DNA from 2 places in the Micromonospora sp. NPDC004551 genome. Region 1 is predicted to be linked to the other one. Evidence: predicted binding sites of a transcription regulator. Region 1 holds the regulator's gene; the other holds the start of a gene.
The links. Region 1 encodes HrcA, which represses chaperone genes, less so after heat shock. Its sites were predicted from a motif close to GGTTNGCACNCTCNNNNNGAGNGTGCNAACC; they were not measured.
Positions count from the first base shown of each region.

Region 2: groES (co-chaperone GroES) is a predicted target of HrcA. The motif match lies at 2,289-2,319, and genes of this name have one in related genera.

Region 1 is NZ_JBEXLM010000036.1:31,263-38,674, reverse strand. It holds gene hemW (radical SAM family heme chaperone HemW) at 1-1,034, shown strand, start outside; gene ABZW14_RS29805 (DUF4870 domain-containing protein) at 1,077-1,718, opposite strand; gene hrcA (heat-inducible transcriptional repressor HrcA) at 1,950-2,972, shown strand; gene dnaJ (molecular chaperone DnaJ) at 3,046-4,188, shown strand; gene ABZW14_RS29790 (16S rRNA (uracil(1498)-N(3))-methyltransferase) at 4,190-4,924, shown strand; gene ABZW14_RS29785 (SDR family oxidoreductase) at 5,065-5,826, opposite strand; gene ABZW14_RS29780 (histidine triad nucleotide-binding protein) at 5,874-6,224, shown strand; gene ABZW14_RS29775 (serine hydrolase domain-containing protein) at 6,246-7,412, shown strand, end outside.
Region 2 is NZ_JBEXLM010000015.1:169,854-177,265, reverse strand. It holds partial or broken gene ABZW14_RS19615 (molybdopterin-binding oxidoreductase) at 1-2, opposite strand, end outside; gene groL (chaperonin GroEL) at 128-1,771, opposite strand; gene groES (co-chaperone GroES) at 1,842-2,156, opposite strand; gene ABZW14_RS19600 (methyltransferase domain-containing protein) at 2,413-3,600, shown strand; gene ybaK (Cys-tRNA(Pro) deacylase) at 3,648-4,127, shown strand; gene ABZW14_RS19590 (substrate-binding domain-containing protein) at 4,339-5,439, shown strand; gene ABZW14_RS19585 (ATP-binding cassette domain-containing protein) at 5,547-6,362, shown strand; gene ABZW14_RS19580 (ABC transporter permease) at 6,359-7,412, shown strand, end outside.

The DNA.
Region 1 (7,412 bases):
CCTACGCCGACACCGTGCTGGCCGAGCTGGCCCTCGCCGGCCGGGTGCTCGGCGACTCCCCGCCGCCCCGGGTCGACACCGTCTTCGTGGGCGGGGGCACCCCCACCCTGCTCGCGGCCGACGACCTGGCCCGGATCCTCGACGGCATCGACCGGACCTGGGGGCTGGCCGCCGACGCCGAGGTGACCACCGAGGCCAACCCCGAGACGGTCACCCCGGAGTCGCTCAAGACGCTGCGGGCCGCCGGCTACACCCGGATCTCGCTGGGCATGCAGTCCGCGGCCCCCGGGGTGCTGGCGATCCTCGACCGGCAGCACAGCGCCGGCCGGGCCACCGCCGCCGCGCTGGAGGCGCGGGACGCCGGGTTCGACCACGTGAACCTGGATCTGATCTACGGCACCCCGGGGGAGAGCGCCGAGGACTTCGCCGCCTCGCTGGACCAGGTGGTCGCGGCGGGGGTGGACCACGTCAGCGCGTACGCCCTGATCGTGGAGGACGGCACCCGGCTGGCCGCGCGGATGCGCCGCGGCGAGCTGCCGTACCCCAGCGACGACGTGGCGGCGGACCGCTACCTCGCGGCGGAGGCGGCCCTCGGCGCGGCCGGCTTCTCCTGGTACGAGGTCTCCAACTGGGCCCGCTCCGACGCGGCCCGGTGCCGGCACAACCTGCTCTACTGGACCGGTGCCGACTGGTGGGGCCTGGGCCCGGGGGCGCACAGCCATGTCGGCGGGGTGCGCTGGTGGAACGTGAAGCACCCGACCGCGTACGCCCAGCGGCTGGCCGCCGGGGAGTCCCCGGGCCTGGCCCGGGAGGTGCTCACGCCGGACGAGGCGCACATGGAGGACGTGATGCTGCGGCTGCGGCTCGCCACGGGTCTGCCCCTGTCCGGGCTCGACGAGGCGGGCCGGGCGGGCGCCGAACGGGCTCGCGCCGACGGCCTGCTGGACCCCGGGGCGTACGCCGCGGGACGGGCGGTGCTCACCCTGCGCGGCCGGCTGCTCGCTGACGCGGTCGTGCGCGACCTGCTGCCCTGACCGGACCGGCCGGCCCCCCGGGAGGGAGCCGGCCGGGGCGGGTCACTTGATCAGGCTGGCCGACATCGGGTAGCGGTAGAGCTGCCCCTCGTTGGCCTTCACCCCGGCCAGGATGCCGAAGATGATGCCGACGAGCATCGCGCCGAAACCGATCACGAAACCGATCAGGATGCAGGCGAGGATCCAGCCGACCAGCGCGATGATCGACCAGATGAGCTGGAAGTTCAGCGCGGCGATCGCGTGCGCGCGGACGGTCGGCGACTGGTTGCCGCGGGCGAGCAGGGCGATCAGCGGGGCCACCCAGCCCAGTACGCCGCCGCCGACGAACATCCCGGCCGCCCCGCCGAAGTGCGCGACGAGGGCCCAGGTCTTGTCGTCGTTGTTGGCGTAGCCGGCGGGCGGCCCGTAGGCCCCGCCGCCCGGGTAGCCGGCGCCCGGCGCCCCGTAGCCGCCCGGCGGGGGATAGCCGCCCGGGGGCGGGTAGCCGCCCGACGGCGGCTGGCCTCCGGGAGGCGGCGGATAGCCACCGGGCGGGGGATAGTCGCCCCCCGCCGGTGCCCCGGACAGTGGTGCGGTGGGAGGCTCGGCGGCCGACGACGAGCCGAACGGCGCCGACGGCGGGGTCGGCTCCGGCGGCGGTGCGCCGGAGTCCCCCGCTCCGGGAGGGCGAGGAGGTTCAGTCATGGACGTCACGGTAGGTCCCGGAGGCAAGAGCGCACCAGAGCGAGATCGCCCGGGATGTCCGGCTGTTCGGCTCTGGCGGGCCGACTGTGCGGCGGGCCGCACCCGCGGTGCGCCGCTGATCATCGCGTCGGCGGGCCCGCCGACGTAGACTGGCACTCGCTACAGTCGAGTGCCAGACGCCCGGCGGATGCCGCGCGCCGGGGCGGACGAGGTGCGTCAGGAGGTGTGGAGATGGGTCTCGACGACCGCAAACTCGCCGTGCTGCGCGCGATCGTCGAGGACTACGTCGCCACGCAGGAGCCGGTCGGCAGCAAGGCCCTGGTCGAGCGCCACCAGCTGGGCGTCTCCCCGGCGACCGTCCGCAACGACATGGCGGTGCTGGAGGAGGAGGGCTACATCCGGCAGCCGCACACCAGCGCCGGCCGGGTGCCCACCGACCGCGGCTACCGCCTCTTCGTCGACCGGCTCTCCCGGGTCAAGCCGCTCAGCCCGGCCGAGCGCCGGGCGATCGAGCGCTTCCTGGTCGGCGCCGTCGACCTGGACGACGTGGTGCACCGCACGGTCCGCCTGCTCGCCCAGCTCACCCGGCAGGTCGCCGTGGTGCAGTACCCGAGCCTGGCCCGTTCCAAGGTGCGCCACCTGGAACTGGTGCCGATCTCCACCACCCGGCTGATGGTCGTCATGATCGCCGATACCGGCCGGGTCGAGCAGCGGCTGGTCGAGCTGCCCGGGCCGGTGGCCGCCGAGGACGTGACCGACCTGCGCCGGGTGGTCAACGAGAAGCTGGTCGGCAGCCGGCTCTCGGACACCCCGCCACTCGTGCAGGCCCTCGTCGACGAGTCCACCCCGCAGCTGCGCCCGGCCATGGCCACCCTCTCCAGCGTGCTGCTGGAGACGCTGGTCGAGCGGCACGAGGAGCGCATCGCGCTGGCCGGCACGGCCAACCTGACCCGGGGCGGCCTGCTCGACTTCCAGGGTTCGCTGCGACCGATCCTCGAGGCGCTCGAGGAGGAGGTCGTGCTGCTCAAGCTGATCGGGGAGGCCGAGCCGAGCACCACCCGGGTGCTCATCGGCGACGAGAACGAGATCGACAACCTGCGCGCCGCCTCGGTGGTCAGCACCGGGTACGGCCCGGGCAGCACCATCGTGGGTGGTCTCGGCGTGCTCGGCCCGACCCGGATGGACTACCCCGGCACCATCGCCACGGTGAGGGCCGTGGCACGCTACGTGGGCGAACTGCTGGCCCAGAACTGACCAGTCAGGGCCGTCGGCCGGCTCCGGCCGACGACCGGCGCAACGCGAGACGAACATGAGGACACCGAACGCAGTGGCCAGGGACTACTACGGCATTCTCGGCGTGAGCCGGGACGCCTCCGACGACGAGATCAAGCGCGCCTACCGCAAGCTGGCGCGGCAGTTCCACCCGGACGTCAATCCGGACCCGGAGGCACAGGAGAAGTTCAAGGACATCAACGCCGCGTACGAGGTCCTCTCGGACGATCGGAAACGGCAGATCGTCGACCTGGGCGGCGACCCGCTCGCCCCGGGCGGCGGTGGCGCGGGTGCGGGTGGTCCGGGCGGGGCCGGCCCGTTCGTCGGCTTCCAGGACATCATGGACGCCTTCTTCGGCGGGGCGGCCGGCGGCAGCCGCGGCCCGCGGCCGCGCACCCGGCCGGGCGCCGACGCCATCCTGCGGCTGGAGCTGGACCTGAACGAGACGGCGTTCGGCGTCGAGGCGCCGATCACCGTCGACACCGCGGTGCTGTGCACCACCTGCTCCGGCGCCGGCACCGCGGCCGGCACCCACCTGGCCACCTGCGAGGCGTGCGGCGGCCGGGGCGAGGTGCAGTCGGTGCAGCGGACCTTCCTCGGCCAGGTGGTCTCCGCCCGGCCGTGCACGGTCTGCCAGGGCTACGGCACGACCATCCCGCACCCCTGCCCGACCTGCGCGGGCGACGGCCGGGTGCGCACCCGGCGCTCGCTCACCGTGAAGATCCCGGCGGGCGTCGAGGACGGCATGCGGATCCGGCTGGCCCAGCAGGGCGAGGTCGGCCCCGGTGGCGGCACCGCCGGCGACCTCTACGTCGAGATCCACGAGCGGCCGCACGACGTCTACTCCCGCAAGGGCGACGACCTGCACTGCCGGGTCACCGTGCCGATGACGGCGGCCGCGCTCGGCACCCGCCTGACCATCAAGACCCTCGACAGCGAGGAGACGGTCGACGTCAAGCCGGGCACCCAGCCGGGCAGCACGCTGCGGCTGCGTGCCCGGGGCGTGCCGCACCTGCGCGGCACCGGCCGGGGCGACCTCTACGTCCACCTCGACGTGCGGACCCCGACCAAGCTCGACGCCGACCAGGAGCGGATGCTGCGCGACTTCGCCAAGACCCGTGGTGAGGAGGTCGCCGAGCTGACCAAGCAGGGCGGCTTCTTCTCCCGGATGCGCGACGCCTTCAACGGGCACGCCTGAGGTGTCGGCGCCGCTGTTCCTGGTCGAGGCGCTGCCCACCGGTGACACGCTGACGCTGGACGGCCCCGAGGGGCATCACGCGGCCACCGTGCAGCGGCTGCGCGTCGGCGAGGAGCTGCTGCTGGCCGACGGGCGGGGCGGCACGGCCGGCGCGGTGGTCACCGCCGTCGGCCGGGGCACCCTCGATCTCCGGGTCACCTCCCGGGGGTACGCCGACGCGTCCGTCCCCCGGCTCGTCGTGGTGCAGGGCATCGCCAAGGGCGACCGGGGCGAGCTGGCCGTGCAGGCGATGACCGAGGTCGGGGTGGACGAGATCGTCCCGTGGGCGGCGTCCCGCTCGGTGACCCAGTGGCGGGGTGACCGGGGCGCACGCGCCCGGGAGAAGTGGGCGGCGACCGCCCGGGAGGCGGCCAAGCAGGCCCGGCGCCCGTGGCTGCCGGTGGTGGCGGGCACGCCCGACGAGTCCACCGCCACGGTGGCGCGGCGGATCGCCGGCGCGGCCGCCGCGTTCGTCCTGCACGAGGAGGCCGAGGAGCGGCTGACCACCGCCGCGCTGCCCGAGACCGGCGAGATCGTGCTGGTGGTGGGCCCGGAGGGCGGTATCGCCGACACCGAGCTGTCCGCCTTCGAGGAGGCCGGTGCCCGTCCGGTCCGCCTGGGCCCGTCGGTGCTCCGTACGTCGACGGCCGGCGTGGCCGCCCTGAGCGTCCTGTCCACCCGCCTGTCCCGCTGGTGAACGGAACGCCGCCTGCACTCTCGTTGTTGATCAAGAGGTTTGCGTCAGGATCCGGCCGGATTCCGACGCAAACCTCTTGATCAACTCGGACGGGCGGCCCGGGCGGCCCGGGCGGCCCGGGCGGTGGGCGCGGTGGGCCGTCAGGTGCGGAGGTAGGACGCGCCGTTCAGGTCGACGATGGTGCCGGAGGCCCATTCCGCCTCGGGGCTGGCCAGCCAGTGCACCGCCGCGGCGATCTCCTCGGGGCGGGCCACCCTGTTGAACGGGGACTGGGCGCGGATCGCGTCGCCCCGCTCGCCGCTGAGGTGGGTGGTGGTCATGTCGGTCGCCACGAAGCCCGGCGCGACCGTGGCCACCGCGATGCCGTACGGGGCCAGGGCCAGCGCCAGCGACTGGCCGAGCGCGTTCAGCCCCGCCTTGCTCGCCCCGTACGCGGGCTGCTCCGGCTCACCCCGGAAGGCGCCCCGGGACGACACGTTCACGATCCGGCCGCCCCGCTCGCGCATGTGCTGCGCAGCGCACCACGTGACGTTCGCGGCGCCGGTCAGGTTGGTCTCCAGGACCAGCCGCCACTGCTCCCGCCACTGGTCGTAGGTGTTGCCGAACACCGGGTGCGGCAGGTCGCGGGGGCCGTAGACGCCGGCGTTGTTGACCAGGACGTCGAGGCCGCCCAGGCGCTGCGCCGCCTCGTCCACCATGGCCCGGACGGCCTCCGGGTCGGCCAGGTCGGCGCGGACCACCACGTGCCCGTCGCCGGGCAGGTCCGCCCGCAGCGCCTCGGCCAGGTCGGCGGAGTCCCGGTGGTGGATCGCCACCCGGTCCCCGCCCGCCGCGAACGCCCGCGCCACCGCGCTCCCGATGCCCCGCGAGGCCCCCGTCACCAGCACCGCCCGAGAAGTCACGCGGCACATCATGCCTCAGCCGGTACGGGACGACTTACCATGCCCCGATGGGAACCGACTGCCTGTTCTGCCGGATCGTCGCCGGGGAGATCCCGGCCACCATCGTCCGTGAGACCGCCACCACCCTGGCCTTCCGGGACATCGACCCGAAAGCGCCCACGCACGTGCTGGTGATCCCGAAGGAGCACTACGCGGACGTGGTCACCCTGGCCGAGGGCGACCCGGCGCTCGCCGGTGAGCTGCTGGGCACGGCCGCCGTGGTGGCCGAGGAGGAGGGCCTCACGGTGGACGGCTTCCGGCTCATGTTCAACACCGGACCGTACGGCGGCCAGGAGGTCTTCCACGTGCACGCGCACCTGCTCGGCGGGGGACCGCTCGGCCCGATGCTCTGCCGCTGACGCGCTGCCTAGACTGCCCTCATGATCACGGTGCATGACCGGCTCGGCCGGATGGTGCGGCAGGCGCAGGCCCACGGGCGGATCCCGGCGGTCTCGGTCGCCCTGCACCGGGCCGACCGGCCGCTCTGGACCTGCGCGGCCGGCGGGACCGGCAACGACACCCCGCTCGGGGCGGACACGGTCTTCCGGATCGGCTCGGTCACCAAGACCTTCACGGCCGTGCTGGTCATGCAGTGCCGCGACGACGGGCTGCTCGACCTGGACGACCCGATCGGGCGGCACCTCGACCTGCCGGCGCACGGCGAGCTGACCGTACGCCGGCTGCTGTCGCACACCGCGGGCCTCCAGCGCGAGCCGCACGGTGACGTCTGGGACAGCCTGCGCGCGCCCGACGTCAGCGAGCTGCTCGCCGACCTGGCCCGGGTGGAGCGGGTGCTGCCCACCGGTCGGCGCTACCACTACTCCAACCTCGGCATGGCCCTGCTCGGCGAGATGGCGGCCCGGCTGCGCGGCGGCACCTGGGCCGAGGTGCTGGCCGAGCGGGTGCTCGCCCCGCTCGGGCTGACCGCCACGGGCACCACGCCCGGCGACCGGGCGGCGACCGGGTTCCTGGTCGACGCGTACTCCGACGAGGCCCGGCCGGAGCCGCCGACCGACTTCGGCGCGGTGGCCCCCGCCGCGCAGCTGTGGAGCACCGCACCGGACATGGCGCGCTGGGCGGCCTTCCTGGCCGACCCGGCCGCGCTCGACCCGGCCGGCGCGGTGCTCGCGCCGGCCACCCTCGACGAGATGCGCTGGCCGCTGACCACCACCGACGAGACGCTCTGGACCGGCGGCTTCGGCCTCGGGCTGATCCTGGTGCCGCAGCCGGGGCGGGTGCTGCACGTGGGGCACGACGGGGCGATGCCCGGCTTCCTGGCCGCCGTCTACGGCCGGCGCGGCGGGGACGGCACCGCCGGCGCGATGGGCTGCGCGGTGCTGGGCTCCTCCGGCACCGGCGTGGAGGTCTTCGAGCTGACCCACCGGCTGCTCGCCGCCGCCGCCGAGCACGACCCGGCCGACATCGAGCCGTGGCGCCCCGGCGCGCCCGCCCCGGAGCACCTGCGCGGCCTGCTGGGCCGCTGGTGGGGCGAGGGTTTCGAGTACGTCTTCTCCTGGCACGACGGGACGCTGCGGGCCCGGGGCGCG
Region 2 (7,412 bases), on a different contig from region 1:
ACGGCGACCAGTCTCGTCGGTCGGAGCGGGCGGCCGCCAACCTCGTCAGCGTTCCGTAAGAGGAAACGGGTCAGGGCACACCGCCGGGTCGGCGGTGTGCCCTGACGTCAGGCCGTGCGGCTCAGGATCAGAAGCCCGGGCCGTGCTGGTGGCCGTGCCCGTGGCCGTGGCCGTGTCCGGCGTCGGCCGGCTCGGCCTTCTCCGGCTTCTCCACCACCAGGCTCTCGGTGGTGAGCAGCAGGCCGGCGATCGACGCGGCGTTGGTGACCGCGTTGCGGGTCACCTTCACCGGGTCGAGGATGCCGGACTTGACCAGGTCCACGTACTCGCCGTTGGCGGCGTTGAGGCCGTTGCCCCACTCCTGGCCGGCGACCTTCTGCACCACCACGTAGCCGTCGTGGCCGGCGTTCTGGGCGATCCAGCGCAGCGGCTCGACCAGCGCCTTGCGCACGATCGAGACGCCGACCTTCTCGTCACCGGTGAAGCCCAGGTCGTCGTCGAGCACCGGCAGGATCTGGGTCAGGGCGGCGCCGCCGCCCGGGACCGTGCCCTCCTCGACCGCGGCCTTGGTCGCCGAGATCGCGTCCTCGATGCGGTGCTTGCGCTCCTTCATCTCGACCTCGGTGGCCGCGCCGGCCTTGATCACCGCGATGCCCCCGGAGAGCTTCGCCAGCCGCTCGGCCAGCTTCTCCCGGTCCCACTCGGAGTCCGAGGCCTCGATCTCCTTGCGGATCTGGGCGACCCGGTCCGCGACCTCGGCGGACTGGCCGCCACCGTCGACGACCGTGGTGTTCTCCTTGTCGACCACCACGCGGCGGGCGGTGCCGAGCACCTCCAGGCCGACCTGGTCGAGCTTGTAGCCCAGCTCCGGGGCGACCAGCTCGGCGCCGGTCAGGATCGCCATGTCCTGGAGCATCGCCTTGCGGCGGTCGCCGAAGCCGGGGGCCTTCACGGCGCAGACCTTGACGGTCTTGCGGATCGCGTTGACCACCAGCGTGGACAGGGCCTGGCCCTCGACGTCCTCGGCGATGATGAGCAGCGGCTTGTTGTTCTGGAGGACCTTCTCCAGCAGCGGCAGCAGCTCCTCGATCGCCGAGATCTTCTGCGTGGTGATCAGGATGTACGGGTCCTCCAGGACCGCCTCCTGCCCCTCCACGTCGGTGACGAAGTTCGGCGAGATGAAGCCCTTGTCGAACTGGAGGCCCTCGGTGACCTCGAGCTCGGTGGTCAGCGCGGAGCCCTCCTCGACGGTGATGACACCGTCGCGGCCGACCCGCTCCATCGCCTCGGCGATCAGCTCGCCGATGGTGGCGTCCTGCGCAGAGATCGTCGCGACGTGCGCGATCGACTCCTTGTCGGCCACCTCGACGGCCCGGCCGAGCAGCGCCTCGGAGACCTTGGCGGCCGCCGCGTCGATGCCCCGCTTGAGGCCGGTCGGGTTGGCTCCGGCGGCCACGTTGCGCAGGCCCTCGCGGACCATGGCCTGGGCCAGCACGGTCGCGGTGGTGGTCCCGTCGCCGGCGACGTCGTTGGTCTTGGTCGCCACCTCCTTGACCAGCTGCGCGCCGAGGTTCTCGTAGGGGTTGGTGAGCTCGATCTCCTTGGCGATCGTCACGCCGTCGTTGGTGATCGTGGGCGCACCAAACTTCTTGTCCAGGACGACGTTGCGCCCGCGCGGGCCGAGAGTGACCTTGACCGCGTCCGCGAGGGCGTTGACACCGTGCTCCAGCAGGTGCCGGGCGTCGTCCGAGAAGCTCAGGATCTTCGCCATCTGTATCCCTTCGAAGCGACGCTGCCCCGGCCCGGCGAGCCGGACCGGGGCAGCGACACTGATCGGTTGCTTACTTCTCGATGACCGCGAGGACGTCGCGGGCGGAGAGCACCAGGTACTCCTCGCCGGCGTACTTGACCTCGGTGCCGCCGTACTTCGAGTAGAGGACGGTGTCGCCGACCTTGACGTCGATCGGCACGCGGTTGCCCTTGTCGTCGATCCGGCCCGGGCCGACAGCGAGGACGGTGCCCTCCTGCGGCTTCTCCTTGGCGGTGTCGGGGATCACGATGCCCGAGGCGGTGGTGGTCTCGGCCTCGTTCGCCTGGACCACGATGCGGTCCTCGAGCGGCTTGATCGCAACCTTGGTCGCGGTAGTCACGGGCATACCCTCCTGGGGTACTTGGTGTCGTTGCCGGTCGCGTACGACCGGCGTCAATCTGCCACATGCCACCGGGCGGGGCCGTCGTCGCGGGTGCCGGTCCGCCTGGCGTTCAACCCCCGGACACCAGGGCCCGGGCGTTGGCACCCTCAGGGTGAGAGTGCTAATCGCAGGTTATTCCTCGGCTAGCACTCCGTCAAGGAGAGTGCCAATGCACCACGTCCCGTGTCGCCGCCCGGACGCGGGCCGGGAGAATGCCGGGGTGGACCTGGAACAGTTCGGCGCCCTGCGTACCCCCGAGGGGTCGGCCGCGCTCGACGCGGCGGCGCGGGTGGCCGGCGGCGACCCGCTGACGGCGGCGGCGGCGCTCCGCTCGGCCGGGGTGCCGGCCGAGCTGGCGGCGGCGGCGCTGACCCAGGCGGAGCTGCGCCGCCGCGCGGCCGGCAAGTTCGGCGCCGCGGCGGGTGCCATGTTCCTCACCCGGGCAGGGCTGGAGCAGGCCACGCGGGGGGTCGTGGCCCGGCGCCGGGCGGAGCGCCTGCGCGCCGCGGGCGTGGCGACGCTCGCCGACCTGGGGTGCGGCCTGGGGGCGGACGCGCTCGCCGCGGCCCGCGCCGGGATCCGGGTGTACGGCGTGGAGGCCGACCCGCTGACCGCCGCGATGGCCGCCGCGAACGCCGAGGCGGCCGGGCTGGCCGACCGGTTCACCGTGGAGTGCGGGGACGCGACGGCGTTCGACGTGACCCGGGTCGGCGGGGTGTTCTGCGACCCGGCCCGCCGGAAGGCCGGCACCGGCCGGCGGATCTTCGACCCGAACTCCTACTCGCCGCCCTGGGACTTCGTCACCGGGCTGGCCGAGCGGGTGCCCCACACGGTCGTGAAGGTGGCCCCGGGGCTGGATCACGCGCTGATCCCGCCGGGCGCCGAGGCCGAGTGGGTGAGCGTCGACGGCGATCTGGTCGAGGCGGCGCTGTGGTGCGGCGCGCTGGCCGAGGTGCCGCGCCGCGCCACCGTGCTCCGGGGAGACACCATCCATGTGCTCACCGGCAGCGGTGCCGCCGAGGCGCCGGTGGGAGCCGCCCGCCGCTTCCTCTACGACCCGGATCCCGCGGTGGTGCGCGCGCACCTGGTCGCCGAGCTGGCCGGTGACCTCGACGCGACGCTGGCCGACCCGAGCATCGCCTACCTGTACGGCGACGAGGCCCGGCCGACCCCGTTCGCCCGCCGCCTGGAGATCACCGACGTGCTGCCGTTCTCGCTGAAGCGGCTGCGCGCCCTGCTGCGGGAGCGCGGTGTCGGCCGGGTCGAGATCCTCAAGCGCGGCTCGGCATTGGAGCCGGAGAAGCTGCGGCGGGACCTGAAGCTGGCCGGCGACGCGGCGGCCAGCCTGGTGCTGACCCGGGTGGCCGGTGCGCCGACCGTGCTGCTCTGCCGGCCGCTTCCCGCCTGACGGTTTCGCAGTCGCCCGGCAGGCCGGGGCGGGTTAGCTTGTCGCTCATGGCGGGACAGGGCACTCCGGCGACGGCACTGCTGACCAAGCGGAAGATCACGCACAGCACCCACCCGTACGACGTCTCGCCGGACGCGCCGAACTACGGCGCGCTGGTCGCGGCGGCCCTCGGGGTGCCACCGGCCCGGGTGTTCAAGTCGCTGGTCACCGAGGTCGACGGCGGGCTGACCGTGGCGGTCGTGCCGGTCACCGGCGAGCTGGACCTCAAGGCTCTCGCCGCCGCGGTCGGCGGCAAGCGGGCGGCCATGGCGGACCGGACGGTGGCCGAGCGGGCCACCGGGTACGTCCGCGGCGGCATCAGCCCGCTCGGCCAGCGCAAGCGGCTGCCCACCGTCGTCGACGCCTCCGCGCTGGACCATCCGACGGTCTACGTCTCGGCGGGTCGCCGCGGACTGCAACTGCAACTCGCCCCCGCCGACCTGGTCGCGTTGACCGGGGCCGTGACGGCGCCGATCGCCACCCGCTGACCCGTCCCACCAGCGGAAAACTGGGAGCGCTTCCGGGGGAGCGCTCTCCGGGCGTGACGGCGGGGTGTCACTTGCGTTGCTGAATTGTTACTGCCGCCAACAAACTTCTGACCTCGGCTCTCTTGCGCCACTCCGGAGCGGGGGAATACGTTGCCGGGCACAACAAAACACCGCACAACAACTCCCCCAACCCCCGAAAGGACCCATGCATATGCGCAAGGGCTTCCTCACCTTCGCGGCCGTCGGTCTTCTCGCGACCGGCAGCATGGCCGCCTGCGGTGACGACGGCGGTTCCGACCAGACCGGCGGCTCGACGGACAAGAAGCCGAAGATCGGCGTCATCCTCCCCGACAGCAAGTCCTCCGCCCGTTGGGAGGGCGCGGACCGCAAGTACCTCAAGGAGGCGTTCGACGCGGCGGGCGTCGAGTCCGACATCCAGAACGCGCAGAACGACAAGAACGCCTTCCAGACCATCGCCGACCAGATGATCACCAACGGCGTCAACGTGCTGATGATCGTCAACCTGGACTCCGGCACCGGCAAGGCGGTGCTCGACAAGGCCAAGTCGCAGGGCGTCGCCACCATCGACTACGACCGGCTGACCCTGGGCGGCTCCGCCCAGTACTACGTCAGCTTCGACAACGAGGCGGTCGGCAAGCTCCAGGGCGAGGGCCTGAGCAAGTGCCTGACCGACAAGGGCGCCAAGAACCCCTCGATCGCCTACCTCAACGGCTCGCCGACCGACAACAACGCGACCCTGTTCAAGAACGGGTACGACTCGGTGCTCAAGCCGAAGTTCGACTCGAAGGAGTACACCAAGGTCGCCGACGACTCCGTGCCGGCCTGGGACAACGCGCAGGCCGCCACGATCTTCGAGCAGCAGCTCACCAAGGCCCGCGGCAAGATCGACGGGGTGCTGGCCGCCAACGACGGCCTCGGCAACGCGGCCATCTCGGTGCTGAAGAAGAACAAGCTCAACGGCAAGGTCCCGGTGACCGGTCAGGACGCCACCAAGGAGGGCCTGCAGAACATCCTCGTGGGCGACCAGTGCATGACGGTCTACAAGGCGGTCAAGAAGGAGGCGGACGCCGCCGCCGAGCTGGCCATCGGGCTCGCCAAGGGCCAGAAGAAGGACACCGGCCAGACCGTCAAGGACCCGGAGGGCGGACGGGACGTCCCGGCCGTCCTGCTGGAGCCGAAGGCGATCTACAAGGACAACGTCAAGGACGTCGTGGCCGACGGCTACGTCACCAAGGACGAGCTCTGCACCGGCAACTTCGCCAAGCTCTGCACCGACGCCGGCATCAGCTGACCCATCCCCCGCTCCAGGCGGCGCCGCCCGGCACGGACACCCGTGCCGGGCGGCGCCCACGCCCGGACGGGATCCGAGACCTCCCCTCCGTTCCCAAGGAGAACCCCGTGTCCGCAACCCCCCTGCTGGAGCTACGCGGGATCGACAAGAGCTTCGGTCCCGTCCAGGTGCTGCGCGACGTGGCCTTCGCCGCGTACCCCGGCGAGGTGACCGCGCTGGTCGGCGACAACGGCGCCGGCAAGTCGACCCTGGTCAAGTGCATCAGCGGCATCCATCCCACCGACGCCGGTGAGTTCCACTTCGACGGCCGGCCGGTGAGCATCAACAGCCCCCGGGACGCCGCCGCGCTGGGCATCGAGGTCGTCTACCAGGACCTCGCGCTCTGCGACAACCTCGACATCGTGCAGAACATGTTCCTCGGCCGGGAGAAGCGCAGCGGCATCGTGCTCGACGAGCCGACCATGGAACAGATGGCCGCCGAGACCCTGGCCGGGCTCAGCGTCCGGACCGTCAAGTCGCTGCGCCAGCACGTGTCCAGCCTCTCCGGCGGGCAGCGGCAGACCGTGGCCATCGCCAAGGCGGTGCTCTGGAACAGCAAGCTGGTCATCCTCGACGAGCCCACCGCCGCCCTCGGCGTCGCGCAGACCGCCCAGGTGCTGGAGCTGGTCCGCCGGCTCGCCGACAACGGCTTGGCCGTGGTGCTGATCTCGCACAACATGAACGACGTCTTCGCGGTCTCCGACCGCATCGCCGCCCTCTACCTCGGCCAGATGGTCGCCCAGGTGAAGACCAGCGACATCACGCACTCGCAGGTGGTCGAGCTGATCACCGCCGGTCGCTCCGGCAACCTCGGCCTCGCCGACACGGGCAGCAACGGCACCGGCGCCGCGCCCGCCGACACGACTCCAGGAGCCGTCCGATGACCACCACCGCCGTCAAGAAGGAGGGCCCCGCCGCGGTCGCGCCGGCGCCCACCGTCGGCACCCACTTCAACAACTACTGGCGCCGGGTACGCGGCGGCGACATCGGCGCGCTGCCCGCCGTGTTCATGCTCCTCGCGCTGGCCGTCGGCTTCTCGATCGCCCGCCCGACGTTCTTCACGGCCGGCAACTTCGCCAACCTGTTCACGCAGGGCGCCGCGGTCACCCTGATCGCGATGGGCCTGGTCTTCGTCCTGCTCCTCGGCGAGATCGACCTCTCCGCCGGCTTCGCGAGCGGCGTCTGCGCGGCCATCCTCGCCAACGTCGTCACCGAACTCGGCTACCCGTGGTACGTCGCCGTGCTCGCCGCCGTCGCCACCGGCCTGGCCATCGGCATCGGGCTCGGCCTCCTGGTCGCAAAGGTCGGCATCCCCTCCTTCGTGGTCACCCTGGCCGGCTTCCTCGCCTTCCAGGGCATCGTCCTGATGCTCATGAAGGAGGGCTCCAACATCTCGGTGCGGGACGACGTCCTCCTGGCCATCGCCAACCGCAACCTCTCCCCCGCGCTCGGCTGGGCGCTCGCCGCCGTGGCCGTCGCCGGGTACGCGGCCGCGCAACTGCTGCGGCACCGCAACCGCGCCGCGCGCGGCCTGCTCACCGACCCGATCGCGGTGGTGCTCGCCCGGATCGCCGGCCTCGCCGTCATCCTCGGCCTCGCGGTCTACGTGCTCAACCTGGAGCGCAGCCGCAACGTGCTGGTCGTCTCGCTCAAGGGCGTGCCGATCGTGGTGCCGATCATCGCGGTGCTGCTGGTGCTCTGGACCTTCGTGCTCCAGCGCACCAGCTACGGCCGGCACGTCTACGCGGTCGGCGGCAACGCCGAGGCCGCCCGCCGGGCCGGCATCAACGTCGACCGGATCCGCATCTCCGTCTTCGTCATCTGCTCCACGATGGCGGCGATCGGCGGCATCGTGGCGGCCAGCCGGGCCAACTCGGTCGACCCCAACACCGGTGGCAGTAACGTACTGCTCTACGCCGTCGGCGCGGCGGTGA